Regions from separate parts of the Corynebacterium tuscaniense DNF00037 genome, predicted to be linked through region 2. Evidence: predicted binding sites of a transcription regulator. Region 2 holds the regulator's gene; each other region holds the start of a gene.
The links. Region 2 encodes LexA, which represses DNA repair genes until DNA is damaged. Its sites were predicted from a motif close to CGAACANNTGTTCG; they were not measured.

Region 1 (5,564 bases), on a different contig from region 2:
AGCAGTATCGATATTTTGTGTTGTGGCGCTGAGGAATCCAGCAGACGATATCGGCGTCACCACACTTATGCCACAAGCACTCTTGGGGGCCGGAACAGGTACAGCGCTAGCGTTCACCATCGCCGGATTTATGGGGATTGAGAGTACAGCGATGTACTCGGAGGAAACCCACAAGCCAAAGACAACGATTCCACGGGCAACGCTGATCGCGATCGGTGTTATCTCTGCCTTCTACGCGTTTTCTTCTTGGAGTATTGCCCAGAGTGCGGGAGAGAGCAGTATTGTCAGCGCCTCTCAAGAGCAGGGCGCAGATCTCTTCTTTAACTTTCTCGCAGCACACGGTTTGGAAGGGGTTGTTCCGCTGATTCGAACGCTGCTTGCTACGTCGCTTTTCGCTGCGGTGACTTCATTCCATAACACGATTGCTCGATACTTGATGGCGTTGGGGCGCGAGCAGGTCATTTGGAAACGACTTGGCGGGGTATCCAGTAAAGGGGCACCAGTAAATGCGTCTCTGGCGCTGTCGGGTTTTGTAACGGCAGTTGTTCTTGGATTCAGCCTGATCCAGGCACTGATTGGTTACAGTAAGGGCTTCCCAGCGGATATTTTGTTCTCGTGGCTGAGCGCGGCGGGCGGTTTTGGCTTGGTGTTCCTTTTCCTTGTGACCAGCATTTCGGTGATTCTTTACTTCAAGAAGAATCAGAACATGTACAACTTGTTTGTCACGCTTGTGGCGCCTGTCATAGCAACTGTTGGCTTCGGGGTTGTGTTCGTGCTCATTCTATTGAACTTCAATGTGCTGATCGGTAGCGATGATTTGTGGTATCTCGTGTTTATCGTGCCGAGCATTGTTCTGCTTTGTGGCGTTGCAGGGTATGCACGCGGTGAGTACCTACGTAAACATAATCCTCGTATATATGAGAACATTGGCTCGGGAAAGTCGCCGACAGTATCTGAAGATGAAAAGTTTGAAGCTGTGCGAGTATAGAAAGATATGCTCTGACGCGTCCTGTCGGTCAAAATGATGAAAAGTGCCGTGAATGAGCTTCACGGCACTTTGCTATTGGTGGCTTCGGATATTTTCTTTCCCTAGCGGCGCATCACCTTCGCCGAGAGCCAGTTCCCCAGCAGCTGGGCGAGCTGCACGATGATCACGATGGTGATCACCGCCACCCACGTCACTGCCGGTTGGTAGGCGCGGTAGCCGTAGACGATGGCGAAGTCACCCAGGCCGCCGCCACCGATGTAGCCGGCCATCGCGGACATGTCGATCACCGCGATGAAGATGAAGGTGTAACCCAGGATCAGTGGGCCGAGAGCCTCCGGGATGATCACGGTGCGGATGATGCGCCACGGGCCAGCGCCCATCGCGCGGGCCGCTTCGATCACACCGGGGTCGATTGCCACGAGGTTTTGCTCCACGATGCGGGCCACAGTAAACGTGGCGGTCACGCACATGACAAACGTTGCGGCTTCACGGCCAATCGTCGTGTCCACCACCGCGAGGGTGACGGAGTAGAGCATCGCGATCATGATGATGAACGGGATCGGCCGGAAGAAGTTCACCAGGATGTTCAGTACCCAGTAAATCGGCCGGCTCTGCAGCACTCCGCCGACGCGGGTGGTGTAGAGGAACAGGCCCAGAATCATGCCGAAGAACCCGCCGACAATCATGGTGATGGTCACCATGAACAGCGTGTCCAGTAGTGCCTGCCAGTAGGTGGGGCCGAGGCGATCCCAGTCCACGCCGGCTGCAAGAAGTGTTTCGATCATTTAGGCCACGTCTCCTTGCCTGTCGGTGATTTCGTGGATGTGCGTGGTGGTCTGCATCGTGTGGAAGAATTCGTCGATAGCTGCATTATCGCCGGTGAGGCGGACGGTCATTTTGCCGAAGGAGTGATCCTGCAGCGTGGTCACGGAACCATGCACGACGTCGAGGCCCACGCCTTCTTCCTGCAGTTTCGCGGCCGCAGAGAAGAAGCCGGAGTTCGCGGTGAGGTCCACGGTGAACAGGCGCCCTTCGCCCGAGTGGAGCAGTTCGCGCTCTTCGCTTTTCGACGGAGTATTCCGCAGCGACGTCGCCACAAACCTCTTAGACACATCCGTTTGTGGGTTGGAGAAGACTTCGTAGACGGAGCCATGCTCCACGACCTTGCCATTTTCCATCACAGCAACCTTGTCGGCGATGGCCCGGATGACATCCATTTCGTGGGTGATAACCACGATGGTGATGCCGGTTTGTTCATTGACCTTCTTCAGTAGGTCAAGGACTTCTTGGGTGGTTTCGGGGTCGAGGGCGGAGGTGGCTTCGTCGGCAAGCAAAAGCGAGGGGCTTGTGGCGAGCGCACGAGCGATGCCCACCCTTTGCTTTTGTCCACCGGAAAGCTGCTCCGGGTAGTTCGTGCCACGGTCAGAAAGGCCGACGAAGTCGAGCAGTTCCGCCACGCGGGCTTTGCGCTCGGCGCTGCTCATGTCAGTCATCTTGAGTGGGTATTCAATATTGCCTGCCGCGTTGAGCGAGCTAAACAGGTTGAACTGTTGGAAGATCATGCCAATGGAACGGCGCGCCGCACGCATCTGCTTCGCGGGCATACCCACAATGTCCGTTCCATCCAGCAAAATCTGCCCCGATGTCGGGGCGTCCAGTCCGTTGATCATGCGGACCAGGGTGGACTTGCCGGCACCCGAGTAACCGATCACGCCCAGGATCTCCCCCGGCTCGACGGTCAGGGTGACGTCATCGAGTGCGACAACATCCGTGCCCTTCTTCGAGCGGAAGACTTTGTTTACGTCCCGGAATTCGATCCGGGTGCCAGTACGAGACATGGGGTTTACTTCTCGTTCTTTGCGTCTTCGACGAGGCGGTCGAGGACCTTGTTCAGGTCTTCCTTGGACTTGTTCACCTGGACGGCGGTTCCGTTGGAATCCTCATTCAGAGCCTCGGTGACCTCAGGGGTCTGCCACAGTTCAACGAGCTTGTCGTAGGTCGGGTTGTCAATGTCCTCTGCGCGGACAGCGAAGATGTTGATGTACGGCTCGGCCAGCTCAGAGTTCGGGTCGTCGGCTGCGACAGCAGTGGATGCGTCGATGCCAGCGCGGGAGAGCCAGTTGTTGTTGATGATCGCCGGGTCGCCCTGGTTGTAGGCGGTCGGAGTCTGGGAAGCATCAACCGGGGTGACCTCAACCTTGGAGGCATCCTTGTCAATATCAGCCGGGGTCGGGTTCAGCGGGTCAGTGCCGTCCTTGACCTTAACCAGGTCAGCCTGGACGAGCACGTTGATCGCGCGGCCCTGGTTGGAGGGGTCGTTCGGGATAGCAACCTTCTCGCCCTCGATGCCGTCGAGCGAGTCATGGTCCTTCCAGAACAGGCCGAGGGTGTTGATCTCAGCGGAACCGATGATGCGCAGATCCTTGCCGGAAGAAGCCTTGTACTGAGCCAGGTACAGGATGTGCTGGAACTTGTTCAGGTCAAGCTGGCCCTCAGCCAGCGCCGGGTTCACCGGGGTGTACTCGGTGAAGGGGACCAGCTCCAGGTCGATGCCAGCTTCCTTGGCCTTGTCAAGGAAAACAGACCAAGCTTTCTGATCAGAGTCGGTCGTACCGATGCGCACGACCTGGTTCTCATCGTCCTTCGGAGCGGCGTTGTCGGTGGAGTCAGAGGAGCATGCAACCAGCCCAGTAGCTGCCAGAATGGAAGCTGCTGCGGTTGCGATAACACGGTTGAGGCGCATGTCGCGTCCTGCACTTTCTTAGTCGGGGTTGAAGTGTCTGGGAAAATCTATCACCGTGTGTACCGCTTAGTCTAGTTCCGGCCTCATTCATTGCTTTCCGGCGAATATAATCAAACGTTCGTTCGGTTTATGGTGTCGAATGTGTGTACGATAGGCGCGTGCGATTCAATGGTGGCAAAGCATTGTCCTGGGCGCAGCTGGAACGCATCCTCTCCGGCCGCCCCGGGCCTGCCGTTGTGCCTGTTGACCGGCTTGAACGGTTTGAACGGGGCTCGCGTTCCACTCCCGCGGGCCGGCGCCGCAGCGGGGCGATTCCCTTCGCAGAACTCCACGCCGTATCCACCTATAGCTTCCTCAGTGACACTGGTGGTGCCAGTGAGCCAGAGGAGTTGGTGGCCCGCGCCCACGAACTCGGCTTGAGTGCCCTTGGCCTGCTGGACCGCGATGGCTTCTACGGGGCGGTGAAATTCGCCGAAGCAGCCGCGGAGGTAGACCTGCCCACGGTGTTTGGTGCAGAGCTCAGCCTGCCCCACGCACCGCTACCGGTGATTGCTCGCGGGGCGGAAGGCTACCGGCGCCTGTCGCACCTCATGGCTGGGGCGCACATGGCCTCAGGCGAGAAAGGGGTGGTGCACTACCCGCCACTGCCGGAGATGGCGGCAGCACTCGCTGGTACCTGCATCGTGTTGGCGGGCTGGCGGTGGGCAGATCACCTGGATGAACTCGTGGAATGCTTCGGCGTGGCCAACGTGGTCAAAGAATATGAGGCCACGATGCTGCCGGAAGATGCAGACCGCCATACCATCCTTCGTGCCGTCGGCCCGCCTGGTCTGCGGGAAATCCTGACCGCTGCCCCCGGTGCCGCCACCCGGGACGGGGCAAGGGTGGCGGGGGCGAAGAGGGCGTTGGGGCGTCGAAAAGCAATCAGCGCGGCATCCGCGGACCTGCACCCGATGGGCGCGCCCTGGTTACGCTCGGGCGAGCAACTCGCGGCGATGATGCCCGACGACACGGCGATGATCGCGGAGGCCGTGAAACTCGCAGGAGAATGCGCGTTCGCCCTCGACCTGGTGGCGCCTGAACTCCCGCGATTTCCCACGCCCGATGGGCACGACGAGATGAGCTGGCTGACCCACCTCGTGGCGGAGCGCGGCCGCGAACGCTACGCCACACGGTCTGCTGACCTGCAAGAACAAGCCCTTAAGCAGATTGCGCGCGAACTGCGCGTCATCGAGCAACTTGGTTTTCCCGGCTACTTCCTCATTGTCAACGACCTGGTGGATTTCTGCCGCGAGTCCAACATCTTGTGCCAGGGGCGTGGTTCGGCGGCGAATTCAGCGGTGTGCTTCGCGCTTGGCATCACCAACGTGGAGCCGATCGGCGCGCAGCTATTGTTCGAGCGCTTCCTCTCGCCGGACCGCGACGGCCCGCCCGATATTGACATTGATATTGAGTCCGGCCGCCGCGAAGAAGTCATCCAGTACGTCTACCGCACCTACGGCCGGGACAATGCGGCGCAGGTGGCCAACGTGATCACGTATCGCACGAAGGGCGCGGTGCGCGACGCCGCCCGTGCGCTCGGCTACCCGCAGGGCGCGGCGGATGCGTGGTCGAAGGGCCTGGCCTCGCCTCCATCGCGTGTTGAGTCCTTGGCCGCGCAACTTAAGGGGCAGCCCCGCCACCTGGGTATTCACTCCGGTGGCATGGTGATCTGCGACCGGCCTATCGCCGATGTCGTCCCCGTGGAGTGGGCACGCATGGAGGGCCGCTCGGTCGTGCAGTGGGACAAGGACGATTGCGCCACCGCCGGCCTGGTCAAGTTCGACCTGCTGG
Region 2 (5,564 bases):
AAAGCGAGTGTGGGTTCGGTGACAGCAGCTGTACGGCAGTGTGGAATAGCAATGCGTCCGTTCACACCGGTGCTTGCTTGTGCTTCACGCGCGTTTGCCGCTTCCGCTATCACATTCGGATTTTCAGTTCGGCCTGCGGCTGTAATGAGGCCTGCAAGGTGCCTAATGACATCCTGCGTTGTACTGCCGAAGTCCGCGTCGAGCACCACTTGTTGCGTGGTGATCGTGTGGCAGGGCATTACTGTTCACTCCCCACCCTTGTTTGATCTCTGATTGGGAAAGGTGGACACAACGGTGTGCTCCAAATCCAGATCATGAGGTGTAGGGATGGCGGTTCCGGGATTGGACGCTGCGGCACTGCCATAGGCCACGGAATGCCGTAAGGCCTCCGGTGAGTCCAACCCACGTATGCGGGCAAGGACATACCCAGCCAAGGCACTATCGCCTGCCCCGACTGTTGAACGGATAAGTGATGGCGGGGGAGTAGCCACCCACGCGCCATCGGCAGTGACTAAACACGCGCCCGCACTACCAAGAGTGACAAGGAGCTCAGGCACACCGCGGCAAACAACTGAGCGAGCAACCTCCACCACGTAGCAGAGATCACCGTTCGACGCAGCATCTTCGAGTGTGTGACCATCAATGCCGGCGAGCTGACCAAGCTCATAGCCGTTGGGTTTGATGATGTCTGGAGTGCCCTGGTCCATCCCCTCACTCAGCGCAATCAACGGTTCATCGGAGGTATCCACCGCGATAAGTGCATCCGAGTTAGCTTGACGCACGACAGCCACCAACGTGGAATACCAGTCATAAGGAGCACCCGGCGGAAGTGAGCCAGCCAGAACAACCACGTCCGACATAGCAGCACTCGTTGCTACTGCATCCTCCAGTGCAGCTATGGTGTCCGGTGTTAACCGCGCGCCCTGCTCATTGAGTTTGGTAGTCACCCCTGTTGCATCAGTAATGGTTGTGTTGGCGCGGACATTCCCGTCCACCGCGACGGTGCGCAGCGGAATATGTGCCTCGTGCGCGAGTGCAACAAAGGGATCAGTGTCATGTGCTGGCGCTAACGCAAGCACGGACTCTCCAGCTTTCAGGAGGGCATGGGCAACATTGATGCCCTTCCCACCGGGTTCACGGGAGCTGGTGGTTACGCGGATGACCTCTCCAGCAGTGAGACTATCCACGGTGAAAGTGACGTCAACGCTTGGATTAGGCGTGAAAGTAAAGATCACGGGTGGCGTACCCCTCACGGTTGTAGGTGGGGTGGAGCGGGAAAACTCCTTCGCCAGTATGCCCGATAGCGCCCCTACATGATGTTACAACCAGGCAGAAAACGCACACTGCAAACACGTCATCGCCACAGACTAGCCCTAACCTGCTTGGATAACTTGGATACCGCGTTCCATCAGCTCATCAACATAGGATGCCGGTGCGTCGGAATCGGTGATCACCACATCGATGGAATCGAGGGGGGCAAAGCTCACAAGATAATCCGTCCCCAGTTTTGAGGAATCGCACAGCACCACAACTTTGCGGGTGTTGGTGACCATCGCTGATTTCACCGCAGCTTCTTGCGCGTCTGCAGTAGACAGACCGTGGTCGATGGTCAGTGCATTGGTGCCAATAAAAGCTACATCTGCGCGCAGAAGCGCCAATGTGCGCAAAGCAGTATCACCGACAACAGCCTGGGTGATTGCGCGAACAGTGCCACCAAGGAGCTGAACATTTATGGTGCCCAGGCTGGATAAATCGAGCGCAATGGGCAGGGAGTTGGTTACAAAAGACAAAGCACGTGCTTCAGGGAGGTCCTTGATGAGTCCAGCGAGAGTATTGATCGTGGAGCCTGAATCAAGAAAAACAGAGCCGCCAGCCACGGGTAGAAAACTCAGTGCGGCTTGTGCGATGGCGGTTTTAGCCGTGGCTGCCGAACGATAGCGGGTGTGAAGGGGGAACTCCGCAGTGAGGTAGGACTGGTTTGATACGGCACCACCGTGGACACGTTGGACTACACCTTCGCGGTCGAGCACTGCCAGGTCTCGTCGGATTGTCTCTGCGGTGACATCAAAACGCTCAGACAGCTCTGTCACGTTGACGCGACCTTCGACTGCAGTCAGAGATGCGATTTGGCGACGACGCTCCTCGGCGTACATGAGACTTCCTTGAATGCAGGGGATGCTAACAAATCCTCATTATGTATGCGAGGGGCGAAAACGGAGTCTGGATTAGTTTTGCTTTGGTCCGTTTCACCCCCGTGAGGGTGGGCTAGAGCTTGCGGAAAACAGAGACCACAAGGCCCATGATTTCCGCTTCGTCGCCCTTGATAGGCGAGAAAGCGTCATTGTGAGGAAGCAACCACACGCCAGTGGAGTCCTGATGGAACTCCTTCACTGTTGCTTCACCATCAATAAGTGCGGCGACAAACTGGCCTTCCTCCGCTACTGGCTGCGTGCGCACTGCAACCCAGTCGCCGTCCAAGATGCCGGCGTCGCGCATGGACTCGCCGACAACCTGAAGCAAGTACAAGTCACCATCGCCGACGAGTTCCGAGGGGAGTGGGAAGTACTCAGTAACATTTTCCTCAGCCAAAATCGGATTGCCGGCTGCTATCTGGCCGACAACGGGGATGTAGCGTGGCGCCGCAGCCTCCTCGGGGACATTTGCATCCTGCTTGTTTGACTTCCGTCCGGTGCGTGGGAGGTGGCGCAGGTCAACAGCGCGAGGTTTATTCGGATCACGCCGCAAGAAACCCTTTTTCTCAAGTTCTTTGAGCTGGTAAGCCACAGACGACGTGGATTGCAGGCCAGCAGCATCGCCGATCTCGCGGATGCTTGGCGGATAACCGCGCAACACCACAGCATCCTGGATGACCTCCAGAATGCGGCGCTGCCGGTCCGTCAACGTTTTGATGTCAGGTCTCTTGTCTTCTTTTTTAGCCATGTCGCTGTTGTCCTTCCTTTGCTGATGCCCTAGACGACGCTTTTTAGTTGCAAATGAGTTCCTTCACTTCTCGTTTCTACCACGAGTAAGCAAGTTTGTTCGATATTTTTCCGCTACGTCTGGACAAAGTTTTATCTGGTTGCTATAAATCGAACATAGTACCTATCGAACATGTAAGCGAAGTGTTTGATCGAACATGTCGTGGCCGTTCGTAGGATCGTAGGTAGAACAGAAAGGAAAACATAATGACTATCTCCATTGCACGACCTCACGGCACTGATATTGTCTGCGGTGATCTTCGCGCTGCGGTCCAGCCGGCGGATGTGTGGGACATTAATTCCACTCGCACCCCTCGCCGTCATGCCGGCAGTGTTCGAACGTTGGCAGACTCTGATCGAAAAGAAAGTCTAACGCAATCCCGGGCTTCAATTAGGGGAGTGGAAGCTTTCGAAAACATTGAAGCTCGCCGCGAAAAGCGTGGTGCTATTGCGATGGGCGTGTTGCTGGGAATTGGGCTTTTTATTGGCTCTGCACTCGGGGGCGCTTTCTCCGGTGGGGAGATTGACCCAGCTGACACAGCGGTTGATGGTGCCGTGGCCAGCATGAGCGCCCGCTAGTTCGGTGCTGCTGCAAAGTAGCTAGATACCTGATGCGCCAAGAGAGTAGAATCCTTTCCTGTGCATTGCCCTTTCTGCCATAACGATCATTCCCGCGTCTCGGACTCGCGTCTTGTAGACGCGGGTTCTGCTATTCGTCGCCGCCGTGAGTGCACCGCGTGTGGGGGACGGTTCACCACGGTTGAAAAAGCCATTCTCACCGTGGTTAAACGAAATGGTGTCAGTGAACCCTTCGACAGAGACAAGCTGATTGTTGGTGTGCGCCGAGCATGCCAGGGCCGTGATGTTTCAGATGATGCTCTGAAGCGTCTTGCCCAGGAAGTGGAAGAGATTGTTCGTGCGCAAGGGAGCTCACAAGTTCTTTCTAATGACATTGGTCTTGCCATCTTGGAGCCTCTCCGAGCGCTCGATGAGGTGGCCTACCTGCGTTTCGCTTCGGTGTACAAGTCCTTCGAAAGTGCAGATGACTTCGAGTCGGAGATCCGCCTCATGCGTCGCCGTGACCGCGGCATTGATGAGCTTTAGAGCTTGTCCACCATCTTCTCAATCCGCCGTGGGCTCACTGGTCTAGAAGTTCCCAGACGTTGAGCGAAAAGACTGACGCGTAACTCTTCGATGCGCCAGAGAATCTCTTTGACTGGCTTTGACCTTGCTGCGCCCTTGGGTAGTCGAGTGAGCTTGGCATCAAGATACGTCTTGACGTCATCGATGACGGCTTGGCGGTCCGCATCCCTGTCAGGGTCATGGTTCATATCATCCAGCCGCATCTGCACCGCCGACAAGTAGCGGGGCAGGTGCTGTAGGTGCTCCATGCCGTGGATGGTGATTGCGTTTTTGGGCAGAAGGAATGCCATCTGGGCCTTGACGTCATCGATGGCTGGTCCGCTCCACTTGTTCAGCTCTGCCGCGATGTTGATGTACTCGGCGACACCGCCGGCAATGCCGACGACAGCGCGACGCACAGCACCAGGCACATCGGGCTTGACCTTGTTCAGCAGGGCATCAAATTCTTCAGGCGTGCGTACCGGGCCGCCGTGGGCAAACATGAGATCACGGATAGCAGCGATGCGAGCATCTTCCACGAGGCCAGCAGCACCACCGTGCGGGTACTTATCTACAGCTACGCGTTGGCGCAGCGGAAGCCCCTTGGTCATCTGCGTTGGTGAAACTGCGATTTGGCGCATGAGCATGGCCAACGTGGCCGTGACCATCGAAGCATCAGCGGCAGCCTTGGTGGGGAAGACCTTGACGCGCACGCCGTCCTTGGTTGCTTCCAAAGCAGGGAATGCATCAACGTGGTTGCCTTCAATTTCCGTGGTCACGGTTTCCGGCACGGTACCGAGGGTGTCAGCAGTCCATTCTTTGGCGGAATCCGTCTCGGCCTTCTTCGTGGCTTTGGCCACCGAGGATGTGATCTGACCAGCGCGACGTTTCTTCAGCTCCGCCAGACTCTTGTCATGATCGGTGATGGCGCCGCGCCGGTCGATGGAAGCAAAGGTCATCTTCAGGTGCGCCGGCAGTGCCTCTGGCTGGAAGTCTGTTGCGTTGATGCCATGGCCACCAAATGAGCGCAGAATTTCAGCGAGTTGCTCCGTCAGCCGTGCTTCAAAAGGAATGAGCTTCTCCATCGCGCGTGCAGCAAATTCCGGTGCCGGAACTACGGTTTTCCGCAGCGCCTTGGGCAGGGAACGGATGAGCTCGGTGACAAGTTCCTCCCGGAGGCCAGGGATAAGCCAGTCAAAGTCGGTGTCTTCCAGTCCGGCCAGCAATGGGACAGGGATGAGTACCGTGACGCCGTCGAAGGGATCACCGGGCTCAAACTTGTACTGCAAGTCATAGTTGATGCTGCCCTGGCGCCACTTGTCGGGGAAGGCAGCTTCGGAGGAATCGGCACCAGAGGCATCGACAAGCTTTGCCGGATCGAAGTCGAGGAAGTCCGGTGATTGGTGGCGCTTCTTCTTCCACCAGGCATCGAAATGGCGGCCGGTGCCGATGTTGTCGGGGACG
Region 3 (5,564 bases), on a different contig from region 2:
AGAACCGGACCCTTGAAAGCGCGCAATTCTTCAATGAGGAAGTCCACGGCCTCATCATCGAGGTGGTTCGTGGGCTCGTCCAACACCATCGCATCCACGGGGCGCAGCAGCAGCGCTGCAAGCGCGAAGCGGCGGCGCTGACCACCAGACATCTCGCCCAGGGGAGTGCTCAACTCAACATTGGCAAGACCAAGGCCAGCCAACACAGCAGCAATGCGGGCATCGAGTTCCCACACACCGGAATTCTCCGCGCGGGCGAGAGCCGCATCGAATTGATCCGAGTACTTGTCCGGATCCTCTGCCATCAGTCCGGACAGTTCGGTGATGGCGCGTTCGACGCCGCGGAGTTCGTGCACGGATTCGTCGATAAGCGACTGTGCAGGAGCACTGAATGGCAGCGACGTTTCTTGCGCGATGAATCCGGTCAACTCTGGGGTAATGATCGTGCCGGCTGTTGGTTTCAGATCACCGCTGATGAGTGACAACAGAGTGGACTTGCCGGCGCCGTTCTCACCGATGAGACCCGTCACTGATCCGGCGGGGACCGCAAAAGAAACGTCGGTGAGGACGCGGTGTCCATCCGGATAACTAAAGGAAACTCCGTCTAAACCGATGTGGGTGTGCCGCATGTGAGATCACTTCTTGTACGTCGTTGCGGTGGTCATGTCTTGGACCACCTTGAAATCAGGGTTAGGTCCAGCGTAAACAGTGCGGGTGGTGGCCGCGTTCTCGCCGGCGATGGGAAGAAGTTTGTTCAGATCTACCGTGATCGTCCCTTGTGATGTGGTGGACCATTCTTCAGCAGTCAGGTTATCCTCACCATCCAGATTCAGAGTCTTCTTCGCGGGTTCCTCCTGGACCTGAACATCCAGCGTGACGGTATTCCCATCGCGGGAGGTCAACGAGTAGGTGGTTGTGCGGCGCATGTTCGTCTCACCCAACGTCCGCGTTTCCACCGACCATGTTGCTCCCACGCCCACCGGCTCCACGGGGAACACCGGGTTAGTGGAAATGATCTGCAGCAGCGCGCGCTCAATGACTGCGCGCCCCTCATCGGAACTGCCTTCTGGGGGCAACAGTTTGATGTCCTCGATCTGTCCCTGCACATCGGTGGTCCAGCGCATGCGGAAACCTTCAGCGGTCAACGCCTCAGTGCCGGTGTCCAGGTTGGAATGCTTCGGCTCACCCACGGTGAACTCAGCGACGTTTCCGTCCACCACAGCAACAGATAATGGCAGGGTTACTTGCTCGACGTCGCCTCCGGCGGGAGCCTCCACGCTCACCTTGTCTGTTGCCACAGCGCCCTGGTGCGCGGCGTAGGACACAGTGATCTCCGATTCTTGTGGGGAAAATGAATAGACCAGCTGCTCTTTATCGCCTTCACCTGCGGAAATGAGCTTCACGTCAGGTGTGTCCACGGCAAAATCAGGGATCTCCTCAATCGGATCAGTTCTGGAACAACCGGAGACAACCAAGGCACTGGCCACAAGAAGAGTGGCGGTGATTCTACGCAAACTCACTCCTTGAACCTACCGCCGACTAAGGTTAGGGGCCAATGACCTCCCTAACTCATAAGCGCACGCATCTGGCCCTCATCATGGTCGCCGTGGGAATCATCGATCAGATTCTCAAGCAGATCATGGTGTCTTCACTGACGCCAGGAGAACCTTTCTACCTGATCGGGGACTGGTTCCGGCTTCTTCTCGTGTTCAATCCGGGTGCTGCTTTCTCCCTTGGCAGTAGTTCCACGTGGCTGTTCACCACCATTCAGCTTGTTTTTGTGGTGGGTGCGCTCATTGCGGCGCCACGCTTGAAAACTCGATGGGAGCTCGTCGGTCTTGCCCTCATTGCCGGTGGTGCTTTGGGGAACCTCATTGACCGACTTTTCCGTGATCCAGGCTTCTGGTTCGGGCATGTGGTGGATTACATCTCTATTGGCTCCTTCGCAGTGTTCAATTTTGCAGATATGGCTATCAATGTCGGGGTGATCGTGTTCATCATCTCGCTGTTCTTTGCGGGGAAGAAATGAGCAAGTACAGGTCACTTGTCGTGCCTGAAGGCCTCGACGGCATGCGCGTTGATGCCGCCGTTGCCAAAGCATTCGGAGTTTCACGTACGGTCGCCGCGGAGCTCGAAGTGCTTATCGACGGCTCCTTGGCCCCCAAATCCACCCGCCTTTCCACCGGCCAAACCTTGGAGGTGACCCTGCCGGAGCCGAAAGCGCCACCGATGCCAAAGGAGGAATTGGTGGAGGGGCTGACCATTTTGTATGAAGATGCGGATGTCATCGTCGTCGATAAGCCAGTCGGCGTCGCTGCGCACCCGACCTTGGGATGGGAAGGGCCGACTGTTGTGGGCGGGCTGTATGCGATGGGCTTTCAGCTGCCCGATGCGGGGCCACCTGAGCGCAAAGGCATTGTGCAGCGCCTTGACGTGGGCACGTCTGGCGTGATGGTGGTGGCTAATTCCATCCCGGGCTATTCAGTACTGAAGCGCGCGTTCAAGGAACGCACCGTGGATAAGACCTACCACGCGGTTGTGCAGGGGCTTCCGGATCCGATCGTGGGCACGATTGATGCGCCGATTGGCCGTCACCCTTCGTCTGGGTGGAAGTTCGCCGTGACGTCGGATGGCCGCCATTCCGTCACGCATTACGAGGTGTTGGAGGCTTTCCGTGAGGCGAGCTTGCTAGAGATTCAGCTGGAAACGGGACGCACGCACCAGATTCGCGTGCACATGTCTTCAGTGGGGCACCCGTGCGTGGGCGATCCGATGTATGGCTCCGATCCCAATTTGAGCGCGCGACTTGGTTTGAACCGCCAGTGGCTGCACGCGACGAAGCTCGGATTTATTCATCCGGGCAAAGGCACATGGATGGAGGTTGAGTCACCTTTTCCAGCGGACCTTCAACATGCGGTGGATGTGCTCCGCGGATGAAACGCGTACTCGCTGCCCTTGGCTGCCTCGCGTGCCTTGCCGGCATCTACATGTTGGGTCTGACCACGGGGATTGATCCGAATCTCATGGGGGATCAGCTTGGCCCTGACAATAATGAGTCCGCGATGGAATATGCACAGCGATCCCAAGACTCCCTTGCGGAAGCGAATGAACCTGCTTTCGCACTGGTCACCTTTTCTTCGCCTCTCGCGCCGGCTGATGCGGCGACCTTGTTACGGGATGTGCGCCGTGTGAACCAGATCATCGTCGCGGATGCGCCTCCGATCACCGTGGGGGAGATGCCGGACCGTACTCAAGTTTTCGGCACTGAGCCACTCATCGCCGTTGTGGTCTGGGAAGAGGGGGACGTCTTGCGTTCGCTTGTGAGAGACCCCCGCATCGCAATCATCGACGTCCTCCCGCCCGATGCTGTGTGGGGCACTTTCGGTATTCGTGTCTATTCGAACAAGTAGTCAGTAGTATTTGTAAATAGTTTGAATTTGCCCTTGCGGATCGAAAATATGTTCTGGTATTGTTGTGCCTAGGAAATTGAAATATCGAAGGGGGTGAGATCGTGTCAGCTTCAGGCGTGCGAAAGCGATTGGAAAAGATCATAGAGAACGGGGAGGACACCCAGCCGGAGCAAGAAACTGCATTCTTTGCCACCGAGTGTCCGGATAATGAAAATGCGGAATATGCCTCGCTGCTGCGCCAGTGTCAGTTTGGACTTTTTGGTCTCTACGCCGAAGATGGGCAGGATTTCGCGGGTTCCAGTGATGACATTCACGTGGAGATAGCCAAGCTAAGTGTTGTCACGGGGATGGGGAAGAAGGCGGTTGAAAATGCAATGTGTGCCTACATGCGGCTTCAAGAGCTACCAATGTTGCGGGACCTTCAAAGAAGGACACAGCGCCTCGATCTGTCCCGCTTGATCACCATTGATAATCAGCTTGCGCGGTTGGGCAACGACATCACGGATGAGATGCTCGCTGCTTTTGATGAGCTGCTGGCAGGACTGTTTAGTCCGTCCACGGAGAATCAGCAATTGCCCACGCCGTGGATGATCAAGAACCGAATGAAGAAGCTTCTGGCAGCGTTTGATCCGAATATTGACTACTGCTCAAAGAAGAAGAGGACCCGCGAACAGGGTGAAGATGTACCGCCGGGGTGCTGCAAGGTCTCATTCAGTGCGGAAAATGAAGATGTTGGCAGCGCTCGCCTAAACGTTGTAGGGGATTGCGCAACAATGGCTTCTATCCGCGCATTCGTCGAAGAAACAGCGCGTGAACACAAACTGAGCCTGGCGGATGCAACGGTGAAGCTGCTTACCGGGGATGTGGCTCCTGCTGCCAAAGTAGTGGTCTATGGCTACGCGCCGAAGAATGCTGATGGCTTGATTGATCGCAACACCTCGGTATATATCCCCTCGTTCGGCTGGACCACGGCACCAGGGACCGCGATGTTTCACTTCATGGCGGACGCGAATGGTGCGGTCGTGGACTTGGACAGCGAGGACCTTAACCGTGCTGTAGCTGGATATGTGGCACCGGATGACATCAAAGCAAAGGTTCGGTGGCGTGACGGTACTTGCGTCTGGCCAGGCTGCCATGTCCCTGCGGAGAGCTGCCAAATGGATCACCGAATCTCTTACCGCGAGGGCGGTCGGACGAAGGTGGACAATCTCTATTGTCTGTGTCAGCGACATCACAATATAAAAACCGATAAACGTGCGTACTACTTGCCAGATCCGGTGACTGGGGAAGTGGTGTGGCTTTTGCCCGACGGGACGTACATGAAGTCGGAGCGTGAAGGGTTCATTCAAAGACAGGTGCTGGCTGAGAACCCGCAGTGGAAGACAACATTGCGCGGGCTGTTGAAGCTAAGGCGGCATGCAACAAGGTTCTTTGCCCTAGCGCACACGATCATGGACCGGTATGAAGAAAATCGGGACTATGAGGCATGCGTGAATTCGCTCGAGACTTTAGAAGCGGAATACAAATTGGTTTTCCCCTTCCACCCAACACCACCGCCAACTACACCGGCCCCTGATTTCGAACCACCACAGGACCCATTGGATGATCGGCCCACGGTGCAAGACCTGAGCATGGAGCGCCGAATGAGCCTTCCATCTTAAGTTTGGTGGTGTGTAAAGTGTCTTCAGTAAGTTTGTTCTCATCCCCTGAAAGTGGAGAATCATTTTGTCATCTCAACACACCATGTGGGCACGTCGGGCTGGGGTCTCATTGGCTATGGCAACGTCTCTGTTTTTCACCACCGCTTGTGGTGCGGGTGAGAAGGGTGCTAACGATGCTGTTTCAGCGGGCGATTACGCGGTGGCAGCACGTGAAAATGTAGTGGACAGCATCGTCGTTGATGGCACTGTAGAGCCGGTACGTACTGCCGCGATTTCCAGCACTCTGACAGTTCCGGTGGGGACCGTGCATGTGCAGGTAGGGGACCGTGTCAAACAGGGGCAGCTGCTGGTGACAATGGATACGTCTTCCATTGAGCGTCAGTTGAATGCTTCCGGTGAGTCGATCACGATGACAGCTGCTGCAGGCCAAGTCGAACGTGCAGTTCAGGACGCTGGTGAGGCCATCCATGACAGCATTAGTTCCATCTTCCCG

Region 1: a site for LexA is predicted at 3,843-3,856, ahead of HMPREF2129_RS08290 (error-prone DNA polymerase). Genes of this name have one in related genera too.
Region 3: a site for LexA is predicted at 3,452-3,465, ahead of HMPREF2129_RS00900 (HNH endonuclease signature motif containing protein). Genes of this name have one in related genera too.

What each region holds. Positions count from the first base shown of each region.
Region 1 covers NZ_JRNG01000038.1:20,226-25,789, forward strand. Annotated here, with positions in the region: gene HMPREF2129_RS08270 (APC family permease) at 1-988, shown strand, start outside; gene HMPREF2129_RS08275 (methionine ABC transporter permease) at 1,090-1,773, opposite strand; gene HMPREF2129_RS08280 (methionine ABC transporter ATP-binding protein) at 1,774-2,826, opposite strand; gene HMPREF2129_RS08285 (MetQ/NlpA family ABC transporter substrate-binding protein) at 2,832-3,731, opposite strand; gene HMPREF2129_RS08290 (error-prone DNA polymerase) at 3,875-5,564, shown strand, end outside.
Region 2 covers NZ_JRNG01000001.1:32,780-38,343, reverse strand. Annotated here, with positions in the region: gene HMPREF2129_RS00180 (PTS fructose transporter subunit IIABC) at 1-239, opposite strand, end outside; gene HMPREF2129_RS00175 (1-phosphofructokinase family hexose kinase) at 246-1,235, opposite strand; gene HMPREF2129_RS00170 (DeoR/GlpR family DNA-binding transcription regulator) at 1,374-2,153, opposite strand; gene lexA (transcriptional repressor LexA) at 2,266-2,940, opposite strand; gene HMPREF2129_RS10935 (hypothetical protein) at 3,186-3,557, shown strand; gene nrdR (transcriptional regulator NrdR) at 3,618-4,082, shown strand; gene hrpA (ATP-dependent RNA helicase HrpA) at 4,079-5,564, opposite strand, start outside.
Region 3 covers NZ_JRNG01000002.1:58,836-64,399, reverse strand. Annotated here, with positions in the region: gene HMPREF2129_RS00925 (ATP-binding cassette domain-containing protein) at 1-629, opposite strand, end outside; gene HMPREF2129_RS10515 (DUF6263 family protein) at 636-1,514, opposite strand; gene lspA (signal peptidase II) at 1,556-2,029, shown strand; gene HMPREF2129_RS00910 (RluA family pseudouridine synthase) at 2,026-2,937, shown strand; gene HMPREF2129_RS00905 (hypothetical protein) at 2,934-3,410, shown strand; gene HMPREF2129_RS00900 (HNH endonuclease signature motif containing protein) at 3,512-5,071, shown strand; gene HMPREF2129_RS10510 (efflux RND transporter periplasmic adaptor subunit) at 5,187-5,564, shown strand, end outside.